4 regions of the Nonomuraea sp. NPDC049421 genome follow, and region 4 is predicted to be linked to each of the others. Evidence: riboswitches for the same ligand, from Rfam matches in the RefSeq annotation. Region 4 holds a riboswitch; each other region holds the start of a gene.

Region 1 (3,761 bases), on a different contig from region 4:
CACGGCCGCCGTCCCCCAGTGGCGGATTCGGCCTGACCATCATGCGGCAGCGCGTCGAAGGACTGTCCGGCACTCTGCAGATCGAGTCCGAGCCCGGCGCCGGCACCGGGATCTCGGCCTGCATCCCCACCCTGCCGGCCGGGAGCCACGCATGACAGATCACAGGGCCGAGGCGGCGGCCGGGACCCCGATCCGGTTGGTGATCGCGGACGACCATCCGGTCGTCAGGGACGGGCTGAGCAGCATGTTCGCCTCCGCGCCCGGATTCGAGGTGCTGGGGGAGGCCGAGGACGGCGCCTCAGCCGTACGGCTCGCCAGGGAGCTCCAGCCCGACGTGATCCTGATGGACCTGCGCATGCCCGGCATGGACGGGCTGTCCGCGATCATTGAGCTGACCAGGCTCGGCGTCACCGCGCGTGTGCTGGTTCTGACGACCTACGACACCGACACCCACGTTCTTCCGGCGATCGAGGCGGGTGCGACCGGCTACCTGCTCAAGGACTCTCCCCGGGAGGACCTGCTGCGGGGCGCGCGGGCCGCCGCCAAGGGCGAGAGCGTGCTGTCCCCTTCGGTGGCCGCACGGCTGATGAACCGGGTCAGGACGCCCGCGCCGCAGCTGCTCAGCCGGCGTGAGCTTGAGGTCCTCGAACTCGTGGCGGCCGGGAACACCAACCGTGAGGCGGCCGCCCGGCTGTTCATCACCGAGGCCACGGTCAAGAGCCACCTTCTCAACATCTACGCCAAGCTCGGCGTGGGAGACCGTGCCGCCGCCGTCACCGAGGCGTTCAACCGGGGTCTGCTCGTCCCGCGCGCGCCTGAACCGCCCTGACCCTGCACCTGCTCAGTTCATCGAGATGTGCACGTGATCGTAGTGGTTCTCGGTGATGCTGCCGCGGTCGGACATCGTGCGCCAGCCGCTGCCGGAGTTGATGCGCTGCTTCCAGATCACGTACTTCACGCCGAGCTTGTCCTTGTTCTGCAGCGCCCACTCCGCGATGCGGTCGCCGAGCGCGTTGTTGGCGGCCGAGGGCATGCTGCCGCCGGTGCTCATCATGAAGTCGCAGGCCCGGCCGAGCGGGTGCTCGCCGCTGGCGCCCCCGCGGAAGCAGCCCACCGTGAACGGCAGCGCGAAGTTCTTCTCCACCTGGGCCTTCATCAGCCGCGTACGCGGGGTGATGTTGTCGGTGCCGCCGGGCAGCTCGGGCGCCCAGGTGCCGTTGGACTTGCGGCCCGTGGCGACCGGCACCAGGTCCTGCAGCTTCTTCTCGATGTCCTTGATGACGTCCTCGGCCTCGCGGCGCCGGCCGGCGACCGTGGCGGCGTCCGACTTGATCTTGGCCGTCAGCGCGGCGGCCTCCTCGCTGGCCTTCTTGCGCTCGTCGCGGGCCTTGGCCACGCTCTGCACGACGGCCTGCTGCTCGGCGGTGAGCTGTTCGAGCAGGGCCGCGCTGCCGCCGTTGCTGGGCAGCATGAAGCCGGGCAGCGACGGGTCGACGTTCTGGTAGCGCAGGCGGGCGATCTCGGCGACCCGCTGCTCGGCCGCGGCCAGCGTCTGCTCGGCGGCGGCCAGCTTGGCCTGCGCGTTCTTGGCGGCCTCCTGCGCCTCGGCCAGCTCGACCCGCTTCAGGTTGTACTTCTCGATGAGCTTGTCGACCTTGTTGTTGAGCTGCTTGAGCTGGGCGCGGAGCTCGGACTCGGTCGGTTTGGGCGCGGCCGTCGCGACGTTCGCCGGGAGGATGGCGAGGGCGGCGGCGGTGACGAGACCGATGGCAAGTTTCGCGGGGGACGAAGCCGCCACGTAAGAGTTCCTCTCCCTCTGCCGGCCGGGTTAGCTGACGGGTTCGGGCATGGAGCTCCCTACCGCTGTCGCGGATTCACCCCAAGGTGCGGATTGGGTCCCCGGCTCCCGGGCGACGCGCCCGGGATTAGGCGGGCGGTCGGCCGGGTTATGGCCGCCGCATATGGGGATATTAGTGGTAGATCACGAGTCATGCGACCTTAAGTAGAAATCTATTAGTGATCTATCTGTGACCGGAGCAGCCGCGCCGCTTCCTCCGGGCGTACGTCGTTCACGAACGCGCCCATCGCCGACTCCGAGCCGGCCAGGTACTTGAGCTTGTTCGGCGCCCGCCTGATGCTGAACAGCTCCAGGTGCAGGTACGCCAGCTCCCTCCCCGTACGCACCGGCGCCTGGTGCCAGGCCGAGATGTACGGCATCACGACCCCGAACAGCCCGTCGAACGCCCGCAGCACCGAGGTGTAGAGCGGCGCGAACGCGGCCCGCTCCGCCTCCGTCAGCGCCGCCAGGTCGGGCACCTGCCGGTGCGGATACACGTGCACCTCGAACGGCCAGCGCGCCGCGGCGGGCACGAAGGCCGTCCACAGCTCGTTCGCGGCCACCACCCGCGTGCCCGCGGCGCGCTCGGCGGCCAGCACGTCGGCGAACAGGTTGCCCTTGTACCGCTGCGCCGCGCCGAGCTGCAGCTTCGTCCTGGGCGTGACGTACGGGTAGGCGTAGATCTGGCCGTGCGGGTGGGCGATGGTGATGCCGATCTCCTCGCCCCGGTTCTCGAAGCAGAAGACCTGCTCGACGCCCTCGATGGCGGACAGTTCGGCCGTGCGGTCGGCCCACGCCTCCATGACCAGCTCCACCTGGTCGTCGGAGAGCCTGGAGAAGGAGGAGTCGTGGTCGGAGGTGAAGCACACCACCTCACACCGCCCCACTCCCGGCCGGACCTCACTCAGCCCACCGACATCCTCATAAGTCCCGAAATTTCCGGAAAAAGAGGGGAAGCGGTTCTCGAACACGACCACGTCGTAGTCGTACGACGGGATCTCCGTCGACCGCTCGTCGCTCGACGGGCACAACGGGCACTCGGCCGTGCCGCCCGTGGGCAGGAACGTCCGCGTCTGCCGGTGCCCCGCGATCGCGATCCACTCCTCGGTCAGCGGGTCGTAGCGCAGCTCGGAGGCCGGCGGCCGGGGCTCGAGCGGCCGGCGGTCGATCGCGCTCCTGTCGGCGTCGTCGCGCCGGTCGAAGTAGATCAGCTCCCGTCCGTCGGCGAGATGGGTGATGGTGCGCTTCACGAGCCCTCCGCGATGATCAGTTCGCCGGCCCGTTCGGCCAGCTCAGTGCGTGCTTCCTCGGGCAGGCCCGCGTCGCTGACGACCACGTCGGCCTCGCTCAGCTCCGCGATCGTGCTGATGCCCACGGTGTTCCACTTCGTGTGGTCGGCGGGGACGACCAGCCGGGTCGCCGCCGCCACCAGCTCCCTGTCGGTCTCCGACTCCAGCAGGTTGGGCGTGGTGAACCCGGCCCGCACGCTCATTCCGTGCACGCCGAGGAAGAGCGTGTCGACGTGCAGGCGGCGGATCGCGGCCACCGCGACCGGCCCCACCAGCGCGTCGGACGGCGTGCGCACGCCACCGGTCAGCACGACCGTGCGGTCGGCGCGCGGGTTGCGGTGGAAGACCTCGGCGACCGGGATCGAGTTGGTGATCACGGTCAGCTCGGGCACGCCGATCAGGTGGTGGGCCAGCGCCCACGTGGTGGTGCCCGCCGACAGCGCGACGGCCGTGCCGGGGCGGACGAGCGTGGCCGCCTGCCGGGCGATGGCCTCCTTCTCCTGCTGCTGGCGGGCCGACTTGGCGGTGAAGCCGGGCTCCTCGGTCGAGCCGGGGCCCAGCGCGGTCGCGCCGCCGTGCACCTTCTCCAGCAGGCCGCGCTCGGCCAGCACCTCGAGGTCGCGCCTGATGGTCAT
Region 2 (3,761 bases), on a different contig from region 4:
TCGCTGGTCAGGCGGAGTTCCGCGCAGTCGGCCGTGCGGTGCAGGGTGACGGTCGCCGGGTGGCGGGTGGTGCCGAGGAGGATGGCCAGGAGGCGGGTCAGATGGGTGGAGGAGGCGTGCGTGAGGACGGTGGGGTCCAGGCGGAGCCGCACGTCGCCGCTACCGGCCGCGGCCGACTCCACCAGGGCGGTCAGGTTCACGTCGGTCAGTTCGCGATCGTCGAGGCCGGCTTCGAGCCTGGAGAGCAGGAGCAGGTCGGTGGTGACGTTTTCCAGCCGGTCGAGGTCGTCGCTGACGTGGTCGAGCAGGTCGGTCACGTCGATGTCGTCCGGGTGCCGCCGGGCCGCCTCCACCTGGACGCGCAGCGCGGCCAGCGGCGTACGGACCTCGTGGGAGGCGTCGGCGGTGAAGCGCCGCGCCGCCCGCGCCCGTTCGTGCAGCTCGTCGGAGCGCGGGATGAGCACGGGCATGCCCACCAGCTCGTCCCGCTCGCGCCCGCAGGCGTCGAGGCAGGGCTGGTTGGCCGCCACGATCGTCATGTCCCCTGCCATGACCAGGCACGGGTTCGGGACGGCCGCGAGCAGGGCGGCGTGGTCGTGTCTCATCGGGTTCCTCCCCAGGCGCCGGGCGAGCCTGTCACCAGCTAGGACAGCGCAGCCTCCGGGTCTGTGACCGGAAGGGGGCGACTTTACCGACCCGAGGGCTTAGGGGGAGACGGCAGGGGGAGGTGCGGTGGATCGAGGGGGAGGCGTGCCATGAAGGTCGTGGTGGTCGGCGGGACCGGCCTGATCGGATCGAAGCTGGTGACCAGGCTGTCGCGCGACGGCCACGAGGCGGTGGCGGCATCGCCGCGCACCGGGGTGAACACGCTCACCGGCGAGGGTCTCGCCGAAGCGCTGGAGGGGGCGCGGGTGGTGGTCGACGTGTCGAACGCGCCGTCGTTCGAACCGGCCGCCGTCCTGGAGTTCTTCGAGACCTCCACCGGCAACCTGCTGGCCGCCGAGTCGGAGGCGGGGGTCGGGCACCATGTCGCGTTGTCCATAGTGGGCACCGAACGCATGCCGGACAACGGATATTTCCGGGCGAAGGTCGCGCAGGAGCAGCTGATCGAGAAGTCGGGGATCCCGTACTCGCTGGTGCACGCGACCCAGTTCTTCGAGTTCGTGAAGGGGATCGCCGACGAGGCCGCGGACGGGGACGTCGTACGGATCGCGCCGGTGCTGTTCCAGCCGATCGCAGGGGACGACGTGGCGGCGGCGGTGTGCGAGGTCGCGGAGGGTAGGCCGCTCAACGGCCGGCTGGAGGTGGCCGGGCCGGAGCGGGTCAGGATGGACGAGTTCGTCCGGCAGGCGCTGGCGGGGCTCGGTGACCCCCGTGAGGTGGTCACCGACCCGCACGCGCGTTACTTCGGGAGCGAGCTGGGCGAGCACTCGCTCGTGCCGCTGGGGGAGGCGCGGCTCGGCGAGGCTCGCTACGGCGACTGGGCCGCCGCCGGGTAGAACGCCCGGGACGTCAGACGGACTGACGGCCCAGGGAGCGGAGCTGGTCGGGCGTCAGAGCCGAGACGTTCTGGTCGATGGGGACGTCCGTGTACTGGTGGATCGCCCACGACTTCCAGTCGGCCGGCGGCGTGATCGCGCCCTTGGCCCGGCTGTAGTGGGCGACCCAGAGCGGGTACTGCGCCAGGCCGTGGCCGTAGGTGTTCGCGAAGTTCCAGCCGCTGTAGAAGAGCGGCTTGGTGCCGGTCTGGTTCTCCACGTACGACAGCCACGCCTTGGCCCAGGCGTTGACCTCGGCGACGGACTTGCCGTCGGTCGTCTCCAGGTCGAGGACCAGCAGGTCACCGGCCTTGGCGGGCTGGGCGTTCACCGCGGCCAGGAAATGGTTGGCATCGGCGATGGGGTCGTCGGCGGGGTGGCCGTAGTGGTAGGCGCCGCGCACGATGCCCTTCTCGCCGAGCTCCCGCCAGTGCCTGGCGAAGGAGGAGTCGACGAAGTCGGTCCCCTCGGTGGCCTTGATGATGCCGAACTGCGCGGAGCTGGAGCTCCAGTCGTACAGCGGCTCGTAGTGGGAGATGTCCAGGCCGTAGGTCAGGGCGGAGCTGTGCTGGGCCGCCTCGTGCGGGGCGACCTGGTCGGTGGTGGAGGCGTGTGCGGTGCCGGTGACGGCGGTGACGGCGGCGAGTACGGCTCCGCCGAGCGCCAGTCCGAGGCGCTTGCGGTTCTCGGCAAGCTTGGCCATGCGGATGTTGACTCCTTGCTTCCATGCCGCCTACCGGGTTAGCTGACGGGTTCGGGACTGGAAGTGCCCTACGGACGCGGGCATGAGCGGGCGTCCGATTCACCCCGGAAAGTGGGTCCCCGGTTCCGCGAGACGCGGATTCGGCGGCCGTACGTCGGGAGACGGCGTACGGTCCGGTCAAAGATGTGAGGTCACGCGCTGCGGTGGTCCCTCGACCCGCAAAAGTACATAATTCGCAAAAGTATCTGCAAGTACTCCAGAGGGACTTTCACTCCGCTGGCCTAGTAAGAGGTTCGAAATCCCCGCGTACGTCGCGGATCCGGAAATGGGTAAAGTTTTCCGGCATTCACTCCAGACGAAGTGTTCGGGCCGTCCTGGAGAGGGTCTGCGGCGGCAGCGCGGCGCCGTACGACGGCACGAGCTCACGCAACGCCGGCCGCCAGCCGTCCACCCGGCCGGGGAAGGCGCGTCCGAGCACGTCCAGCATGATCGCCACGGACGCCGACGCCCCGGGTGAGGCCCCGAGCAGGGCGGCGAGCCCGCCGTGGGCCGGCGTCACCACCTCGGTGCCGAACCCGGCGATCGACCCGCGCCCGTTCACCGGCTTGACCACCTGCACCCGCTGACCCGCGGTGATCGGCTCCCAGTCCTCCGCCCGCGCCTCGGGGACGAACCGGCGCAGCGCCCGCAGCCGGTCGCCGCGCGTCTGCGCGAGCTGCCCGACCAGGTAGCGCAGCAGGGCCGGCTCGGCGCGGGCGGCGCCGAGCAGTGTCATGACGTTGCCGGGCGTGACGGATCCCGGCAGGTCGGTGAGCCTGCCGCGCTTGAGGAAGCGCGGCGAGAACGCGGCGAAGGGCCCGAACATCAGGTACGTCCGCCCGTCCACGACCCGGGTGTCGAGATGCGGCACCGACAGGGCGGGCGCGCCCGGCTCGGCGTGGCTGTAGACCTTGGCGTGGTGCCCGGCCACCAGCTCGGCCCGGTCCGTACGCAGGAACCGCCCGCTGATCGGAAACCCCCCGTACGCCCGCGTCTCCGCCACCCCGGCGCTCTGCAGCAGCGGCAGCGTGCCCCCGCCCGCCCCCAGGAACACGAACGACCCGCGCACCCCGTAGTCGCGGGCACCCACCAGGTCGCGCACCCGCAGCCGCCACGACCTGCGGTCACGGGAGAGCCCGCGCACCTCGTGCCCGGTCCGCACCTCGACGCCGTCACGTTCGAGCGCGGCGAACAGCCGCCGGGCCAGCACGCCATAGTCGACGTCGGTGCCGCCACGAGAGCGGCACAGCGCCACCTGCTCACCGGCGGGCCGGCCGGCGAACATCAGCGGCAGCAGCTCCGCCATCACCGCCCGGTCGCGGATGAGCTCGAGCCCCTCGAACAACGGATGATCGCGCAGCGCCGCGTGCCGCAGCCGCAGGTGCTCGACCCCGGCCGCGCCCCGGGCGAAGGAGAGATGCGGCACCGGCCGGATGAACCCGGAGGGATCGCCCAGCGTGCCCTCCTCGACCAGGCTCGCC
Region 3 (3,761 bases), on a different contig from region 4:
GTACTTCCTATTGTCTCGCTATATGGGATGGCAAGGGGTCAACGGGGGATATAGCCCCCATTTCTCCCTACAGGGACACGAAAAAGCGCCCGGCAGTCCGCTCAGGGCCGCCGGGCGCTCGTGATCGGGCTAGGCGGTCCTAGCCGGATACTCGCGCGGTGATGTCGTCGCCGATCTGCTGCGTGCCGCGCGGGGCGGAGCCCGCGACGCGCGCCGCGATGTCGTCGGCGACGGCCTGCTCCACCCTGGCCGCCTCGGCGCTCAGGCCGAGGTGGTCGAGGAGCATGGCGACGGAGAGGATGGTCGCGGTCGGGTCGGCCTTGCCCTGGCCCGCGATGTCGGGCGCGCTGCCGTGGACCGGCTCGAACATGCTGGGCGCGGCGCCGTCCGGGTTGATGTTGCCGCTGGCGGCCAGGCCGATGCCGCCCGCGATGGCGGCGCCGAGGTCGGTGATGATGTCGCCGAAGAGGTTGTCGGTGACCACCACGTCGAAGCGCTCGGGCTGGGTGACGAAGAACATCGAGGCCGCGTCGATGTGGGAGTAGTCGACGGCGATCTCGGGGTAGTCGGCGGCGACCCGGTTGACGGTGCGCTGCCACAGGTCGCCCGCGAAGGTGAGGACGTTCGTCTTGTGGACGAGCGTGAGCTTCTTGCGCGGGCGCGACTGAGCTTTCTCGAAGGCGTAGCGGACCACGCGCTCGACGCCGTGTGCGGTGTTGAGCGACTCCTGCGTGGCGATCTCGTGCGGGGTGCCGCGGCGCATGGCGCCGCCGGTGCCGGCGTAGAGGCCCTCGGTGCCCTCGCGGACGACGATCATGTCGATCTTCTCGGGCGGGGTGTCGGCCAGCGGGGTGCGCACGCCGGGGAACAGCTTGACCGGGCGCAGGTTGACGTAGTGGTCGAACTCGAACCGCAGCCGCAGCAGCAGGTCGCGCTCCAGGACGCCGGGCGGCACGCTGGGGTCTCCGACGGCGCCGAGCAGGATGGCGTCGTAGCCGCGCAGCTCGTGGAGCACCGAGCCGGGCAACGTCTCGCCGGTGCGGTGATAGCGCGCGGCGCCCAGGTCGTAGTGGGTGGGCTCGATCTTGGTGCCCACGGCCTCCAGGACCTTGAGCCCTTCTGCGACGACCTCGGTGCCGATGCCGTCACCGGGGATGACAGCCAGGCGGATGTTACGCGACTCCATGGGCGGTACCTTACCGGCTCGTCTCGACTGACGAACACATCATCTCATTTTCCGGACGTCCGATTTTGCATGTATTGCGACCTTTTGACCGATTCGTTAGAGTCCGTCAGGCCTAATCCACGCAGCAGGTGCGTGGAGCCGGGGACCCACCTCTCCCCCAGGGGCGAATCGGCTTCGCCGTAGGGCTGTCTTCCAGGCCCGAGCCCGTCAGCTAACCCGGTCGGCCGCATGGAAGGACAGACCCCTGTCTCGTATTGCCATAGCCCTGGCGGGTGTCGCCGCCGGGCTCATCGTGTGCCCCCCTCCGGCCTCCGCCGCGCCGACGCCCGTCGGCCCCGGTGAAAGCCGTCACTCCCCCGACACGAACGCCGGCCCCGGCACGAAATCCGGCCCCGGCACGAAATCCAACCAGGGCACGAACGCGGCCGGCTCGATCACCCTGACCGGCCCCGAGGTCAAGCGCATCCAGCAGGAGCGCGCGCCCAAGCCGGCCTGGAAGACCGCCCTCAGGTTCGCGATGCACCAGCGCGGCATCCCGTACGTGTGGGGCGGCACCAGTCGCAGCGGGTACGACTGCTCCGGGCTCATGCTCAGGGCATACCAGAAGGCGGGGATCCACCTGCCGCGCACCGCCGCCGAGCAGTACAACGCGTTCTCCCGGAAAATCAGCTGGAACCATCTCAAGCCCGGCGACCTGGTCTTCTTCAGCGGACTCGGTCACGTGGGCATGATCTCCAAGCCCGGCTACATGGTGCACGCGCCGCACTCGGGCGACGTGGTGAAGGAGGAGAAGCTCTCCGAGTGGCGCCGGCAGGCGTTCGTCGGAGCGGTCAGGCCCGACCGCAAGGGCGTCCGTCAGTGGCGCGAGCTGCAGAAACGGCGCGATGACCCCGCTCCGTCGATGCTGACCGCGACCCTCTGACCTGACACCACCCGGACGAGCGGCCCCGTGCGAACGAGCGCGGGGCCGTTCTGGGCTCACCTGCTCTGGGGGGCTCCACCGTTGTCACGCCGGTCGAGGGCCATCTGGACGGCCTCGGCCGCCTCGTCCTCTTGGTCCTCGGCACGGTTGTAGGCATACATCTCGTACATGTGGCTCATCTCGCTTCGCGGACGTGTTCCTGAGAAAGGGGGGAAGCCGGACTCCGGTCGCGAGCCCGACCGGGCCTGAATCTCGTGGTCCGGGTCACGGACCGGACGAAGGGACTTGACGGCCGACGCATACGCCGCTCACCGCGGCGGGTCGTCGACCTGCCCTAACAGGCCCCGCCGCGGCAGGTAATGAGTACGAGAACCTGGCGCATCACCGGCTACAGTACCCGAGGACAGTGCTTGGATATCCTAGTATCTCGCATGCTGAGACGCGAAAGGGCCGCCACCCGAAACGGGTGACGGCCCTGCGCAGGTCAGAGGGTCAGTCCTCCAGGTCGACCGAGCGGCCGCTCTCGGCGCCGATCTCGGCGCCGATCTGCTCGACCACCTCGGCCGGGATCGCCGAGTCGACGGTCAGCGCGATGAGCGCCTTGCCGCCCTTGACGTCGCGGGCCACCTGCATCGAGGCGATGTTGATGCCGTGCTCGCCGAGCAGCCGGCCGACCACGCCGACGACGCCGGGGCGGTCGGTGTAGGTGTAGAAGCACAGGTGGGCCGTCGGCTCGATCTCCATCTCGAAGCCGTTGACCTCGACGATCTTGGTGATCTGGCGCGGCCCGGACAGCGTGCCCGACACCGAGACCGTGCGGCCGTCGGCCAGCACGCCGCGCACGGTCACCAGGTTGCGCCAGTCGGGGCTCTCGGAGCTGGTGACCAGATCGACCGCGATGCCGCGGTCCTTGGCCAGCAGCGGCGCGTTGACGTAGGTGACCTGCTCCTCGACCACGCCGGCGAAGACGCCCTTGAGCGCGGCCAGCTCGATCACCCGCACGTCCTGGGCGGCGATCTCGCCGCGCACCTCGACGTCGAGCTTGGTGGCCACCTCGCCGGCCAGCGCGGTGAAGACCCGGCCCAGCTTCTCGGCCAGCGGCAGGCCCGGCTTGACGTCCTCGGCCACGGCGCCGCCCTGGACGTTGACCGCGTCGGGCACGAACTCGCCCGCGAGGGCCAGCTTCACGCTGCGCGCGACCTGGGTGCCGGCCTTCTCCTGGGCCTCGTGGGTGGAGGCGCCGAGGTGCGGCGTGACGACGACCTGGTCGAGCTCGAACAGCGGGCTGTCGGTGCACGGCTCCTTGGAGAAGACGTCCAGGCCGGCTCCCGCGACCCGGCCCTCCTTGATCGCCGCGTAGAGGGCGCCCTCGTCGACGATGCCGCCGCGCGCGACGTTGACGATCCGCACGCTGGGCTTGACCTGGTGCAGCTCACGGTCGCCGATGAGCCCGACCGTCTCCTTGGACTTGGGCAGGTGGACGGTGATGAAGTCGGCCTGCCTGAGCACCTCGTCGAGGCTGACCAGCCGGACGCCCATCTGCGCGGCGCGGGCCGGCGGCAGGTAGGGGTCGTAGGCGATCAGCTCGACCCCGAACGGCGCCAGCCGCTGGGCCACGAGCTGGCCGATCTTGCCGAGGCCGAGGATGCCGAC
Region 4 (3,761 bases):
CGACTGCTGCTGCTGGCCATAGCCCTGCTGGCCGGACGGGGGCTGCTGGCCGTAGCCGTGCTGCTGGCCGTAGTCGGGCTGGGACGGCTGCTGCTGGCCGTAGCCCTGCTGCTGGCCGTAGCCCTGCTGGGCGTCGTAGCCCTGCTGGCCATAGCCCTGCTGGGGGTCATAACCCTGCTGCTGACCGTAGCCGGGCTGCGACGGGGGCTGCTGTCCGTACTGGGGCTGCTGGCCATAGCCCGGCTGGGACTGCTGCTGCTGACCGTAGCCCTGCTGCTGCTGGGGGTCGTAGCCCTGCTGGGGGTAGCCCTGCTGCCCGTAACCGGGCTGCGACTGCTGCTGCTGACCGTAGCCCTGCTGGCCCTGCTGGCCGTACTGGGGTTGCTGGCCGTATGAGGGCGGCTGCTGGCCGTACTGGGGTTGCTGCTGGCCATAGCCGTACTGCTGTTGCTGTTGCTGTCCGTACTGGGGCTGCTGCCCGTAGGCGTCGTCCGCCCGGTAGCCGACCACAGTGACGTCCGGGTCGGGCTCGCCGGGGTGGCGGCCCGCGTTCTGCTGCCCGTAAGGGGTGCCGGGTGCAGAATTCTCGCCGGATTCGTCCTGTGGATACGGCGGCTGTCCGGTGCTCACCGTGTCACCTCGCTTCGAGTGCGCATGTGGCACGTGTCAGGACACATGCCTGTGCCGCCCAACGTATCGACATAGGTATCAACAATCACCTTTCCATCTGGTCAAGGTCCGCGTCACCCGATGTCAGATGCAGCAGCATGCGGGTGTTGCCCAGGGTGTTCGGTTTGACGTGTTCCAGGTCGAGGAACTCCGCGACACCTTCGTCGTACGAGGCCAGCAGTTCGGCGTACACCTCGGGTGAGACCGGCGTGCCCTGAATCTGGCGAAAGCCCAGTCTTGCGAAGAAGTCGACCTCAAAAGTCAGACAGAACACACGCCGCAGACCTAGATCATTCGCCTGCTGTATCAGCGCCGAGACGATCCGATGGCCGACGCCCATGCCACGGCACTGCGGGTCCACGGCCACGGTACGGACCTCCGCGAGGTCCTCCCAGAGCACGTGGAGCGCACCGCAACCGACGACCTGCCCGCCCCGTTCGGCCACCCAGAACTCCTGTACGTCCTCGTACAGGGTGACGGTGGCCTTCTTCAGGAGCCGCGAGCCCGTGCCCGCCCCCGCGTAGGTGTCCACAAGCCTCCTGATGTCCCGCACATCGGGCGTGCGGGCGCGCCGGACCACCACCGCGGTCTCGGCTGCTGTCAGTTCGGCCACCTGCTCCATGGCCCTCCAGGGTACAGATGTCATTACGGCTCGGCCCTAACTCCCACGTCTCGGCCCATGCTGTTACAACTCGTGCTCATCCGAGCACGCGCTCTGAGCAGGCCCGCGAGTCACCAGATCGGGCGGCAAATCCGTCATAAGTTGCGTTTCGTACGGCCAGGCACGAGATCACCTTGTGACTCTTCGGTTGTGAAACCTCTACAGAGTCGGCAGTTCTGGTTGAGCACGAACCCGGAGTGCATTAGTGTCCAGCGACGATGTTCCCCGCGTGTCGCGCGCGGGCGACACGCCTAATCCTCCGCGAGGAGGAGCCGGGGAACCGCCGGTGACGCCCCCCAGCGCCACCACCGGGGTGAATCCGCAACGTCCGGTAGGGCTGCTCCGGCCCGAACCCGTCAGCTAACCCGGCAGGCGTCGACGAGAGGAGCTGGTTGGTGAAGCGCACGCGCAGGCGTGAGAGGACGACCGCGGGCGAGCACGCCCGCCGTCCGCAACGTGCCTCCCGGCGGTCGCGTCTGCTCGGTGTAATAAGTGTCACACTGGCCACCTTTTTGGTCGCCGCCCCCGTCGGCTCCGCCTCCGCCGACCCCAAGCCCTCGCTCCAAGACCTGGCCAAGCAGGTCGAGAAGATGCACACCGAGATCGAGACGCTGGCCGAGGAGTACAACAGCCAGCGGGAGAAGCTCAAGAGCGCCAAGAGGGCCGCTGACGCCGCGAAGAAGACCCTGGCCACCAGCGAGGCCGACCTCGCCGCCAAGCGCGCCAAGGCCGCCGCACTGGCCGAGAACGCCTACATCACGGGCGGCCTCAGCCGCGCCCTCGCCTTCGCCACCTCCGACGACCCCGACGAGTTCCTCGACCGCGCCGCCACCACGTACGTGCTGGAGCAGCAGCAGGGCGAGGCCGTCAACCAGGTCACCAAGGCCAGGGAGGCCGCCGAGCGGGCCAAGGCGGGCGCCGCCAGCCGCATCAAGGAGGTCGAGAAGCTCATCTCCGACCTCGACAGCAAGCGCGACAAGATCACCACGCTGGTCACCAAGGTCGAGAGCAACCTCTTCAGGCGGGCGCTCGGCGAGGCGGGCCGGCCCGGCACCCGGGCCCAGCGCGTCAACCTGCCCATCGTGGGCAGCGGCAAGGCCGCCCAGGCCGCCAGGTGGGCGCTCACGCAGCAGCTCAAGCCGTACGTGTGGGGCGCGGAAGGCCCCAGCTCCTACGACTGCAGCGGCCTGGTCATGGCCGCGTACCAGCAGGTCGGCATCTCGCTGCCGCACTACACCGGCAGCCAGTGGACGGCGGGCCGCCACATCGACCGCTCCGAGCTGCGCCCGGGCGACCTGGTCTTCTTCTACAGCGACCTGCACCACGTGGGCATCTACCTCGGCGGCGGCATGATGGTGCACGCCCCGCGGACCGGCGACGTCGTCCGCATCGCCTCGATCGAGCGGCGGCCCTTCGCCGGCGCGGTGCGCATCGCCGACTGAGCCGCCCCGACCGAGCCGCCCCGACCGAGCCGCCCCGACCGAGCCGCCCCGACCGAGCCGCCCCGACCGAGCCGCCCCGACCGAGCCGCCCCGACCGAGCACGCAGGAGCCCGCTCTGGCAGGGGCCGCCCCGCGAGGTCCGCAGAAGGCCCTACAGAGGCCCGCAGGGCCCGCCCCACACGAGCCCGTCGCCGGTGATCAGATCAGCTGGCGGCGGGCCGCCCAGGCCACGGCCTCGATCGCCGTGGCGACGCCGATGCGGTCGCAGATGCCCCGCAGTCTCCGGCGAACGGTACGGCCGCTGATGTCAAGCCGTCTGCCCACCCGATCGACCGTGACCCCTTTCGCCAGCTCCGACAGCAATGCGAGGTCCGCATGGCTGAGTTCAACACCTTCAGTGAGCACTTCCATCGGGAGCCCTCCCCCCCAACAGCAGAACGTGGGCCTCTCGACCGGACCCAGGTTGCTCCTCGCAGACCGTAAACGCATCCTGGAAAGGTCGTCAAGCATGACAACCGTGTGGCTTGACCAGCGCTATTGACATGATCCGAAATATGTGACGCCCTGGCGATAAAGCACTACAGAACGCCGCCAAATAACAGGCCCGCACAACGCGAAAATCGGCGCTGAACGCCTTTCGATCTTTCTCTTCGCACCCATGAGAAACCGCCCGGCCGACGTACGGGCAGCACGACGGAACGGCCGGTCGGCGAGGTGTTCCAGGGCGGCGCGGCCTCGTCGCGGGCCGGCTCGCGACGGCAGCCCCTGGCCACGCGGCAGAGCCGCCCGCGCCTGCGCGCCCGACCTGCCTGCGGGCCCGCGAACTTGACCAGATGCTTACAGACGATCAGATGTCGGAAAGCGGGCCGACCAGAATGCGGTTCGGCGCAGGCGTCCAGAAGGTCCTGGCCGCGCACGCGAAACGGCTTCGGCGCAGGCGTCCAGAAGCGCCGTGACCACGCACGCGAAACGGCGGCGCCGCCCTCAGG

The links. A riboswitch is a leader RNA that binds a small molecule or an ion and turns the genes downstream of it on or off. The one in region 4 is predicted to bind cyclic di-AMP.
Region 1: it holds a riboswitch for cyclic di-AMP, as region 4 does, so the genes downstream of both, AB0K18_RS12045 (hypothetical protein) here and AB0K18_RS41235 (C40 family peptidase) in region 4, are expected to answer to the same signal.
Region 2: it holds a riboswitch for cyclic di-AMP, as region 4 does, so the genes downstream of both, AB0K18_RS06565 (GH25 family lysozyme) here and AB0K18_RS41235 (C40 family peptidase) in region 4, are expected to answer to the same signal.
Region 3: it holds a riboswitch for cyclic di-AMP, as region 4 does, so the genes downstream of both, AB0K18_RS13830 (C40 family peptidase) here and AB0K18_RS41235 (C40 family peptidase) in region 4, are expected to answer to the same signal.

What each region holds. Positions count from the first base shown of each region.
Region 1 covers NZ_JBFAQA010000005.1:362,127-365,887, forward strand. Annotated here, with positions in the region: gene AB0K18_RS12035 (sensor histidine kinase) at 1-155, shown strand, start outside; gene AB0K18_RS12040 (response regulator transcription factor) at 152-829, shown strand; gene AB0K18_RS12045 (hypothetical protein) at 842-1,798, opposite strand; cyclic di-AMP (ydaO/yuaA leader) riboswitch at 1,804-1,942, opposite strand; gene galT (galactose-1-phosphate uridylyltransferase) at 2,014-3,087, opposite strand; gene AB0K18_RS12055 (DeoR/GlpR family DNA-binding transcription regulator) at 3,084-3,761, opposite strand, start outside.
Region 2 covers NZ_JBFAQA010000003.1:109,465-113,225, reverse strand. Annotated here, with positions in the region: gene AB0K18_RS06575 (HAMP domain-containing sensor histidine kinase) at 1-605, opposite strand, end outside; gene AB0K18_RS06570 (SDR family oxidoreductase) at 756-1,499, shown strand; gene AB0K18_RS06565 (GH25 family lysozyme) at 1,513-2,241, opposite strand; cyclic di-AMP (ydaO/yuaA leader) riboswitch at 2,254-2,397, opposite strand; gene mqo (malate dehydrogenase (quinone)) at 2,588-3,761, opposite strand, start outside.
Region 3 covers NZ_JBFAQA010000006.1:348,398-352,158, forward strand. Annotated here, with positions in the region: gene AB0K18_RS13825 (3-isopropylmalate dehydrogenase) at 140-1,186, opposite strand; cyclic di-AMP (ydaO/yuaA leader) riboswitch at 1,286-1,427, shown strand; gene AB0K18_RS13830 (C40 family peptidase) at 1,479-2,108, shown strand; gene serA (phosphoglycerate dehydrogenase) at 2,601-3,761, opposite strand, start outside.
Region 4 covers NZ_JBFAQA010000034.1:55,413-59,173, forward strand. Annotated here, with positions in the region: gene AB0K18_RS41225 (RDD family protein) at 1-630, opposite strand, end outside; gene AB0K18_RS41230 (amino-acid N-acetyltransferase) at 716-1,291, opposite strand; cyclic di-AMP (ydaO/yuaA leader) riboswitch at 1,569-1,720, shown strand; gene AB0K18_RS41235 (C40 family peptidase) at 1,843-2,772, shown strand; gene AB0K18_RS41240 (LuxR C-terminal-related transcriptional regulator) at 2,971-3,183, opposite strand.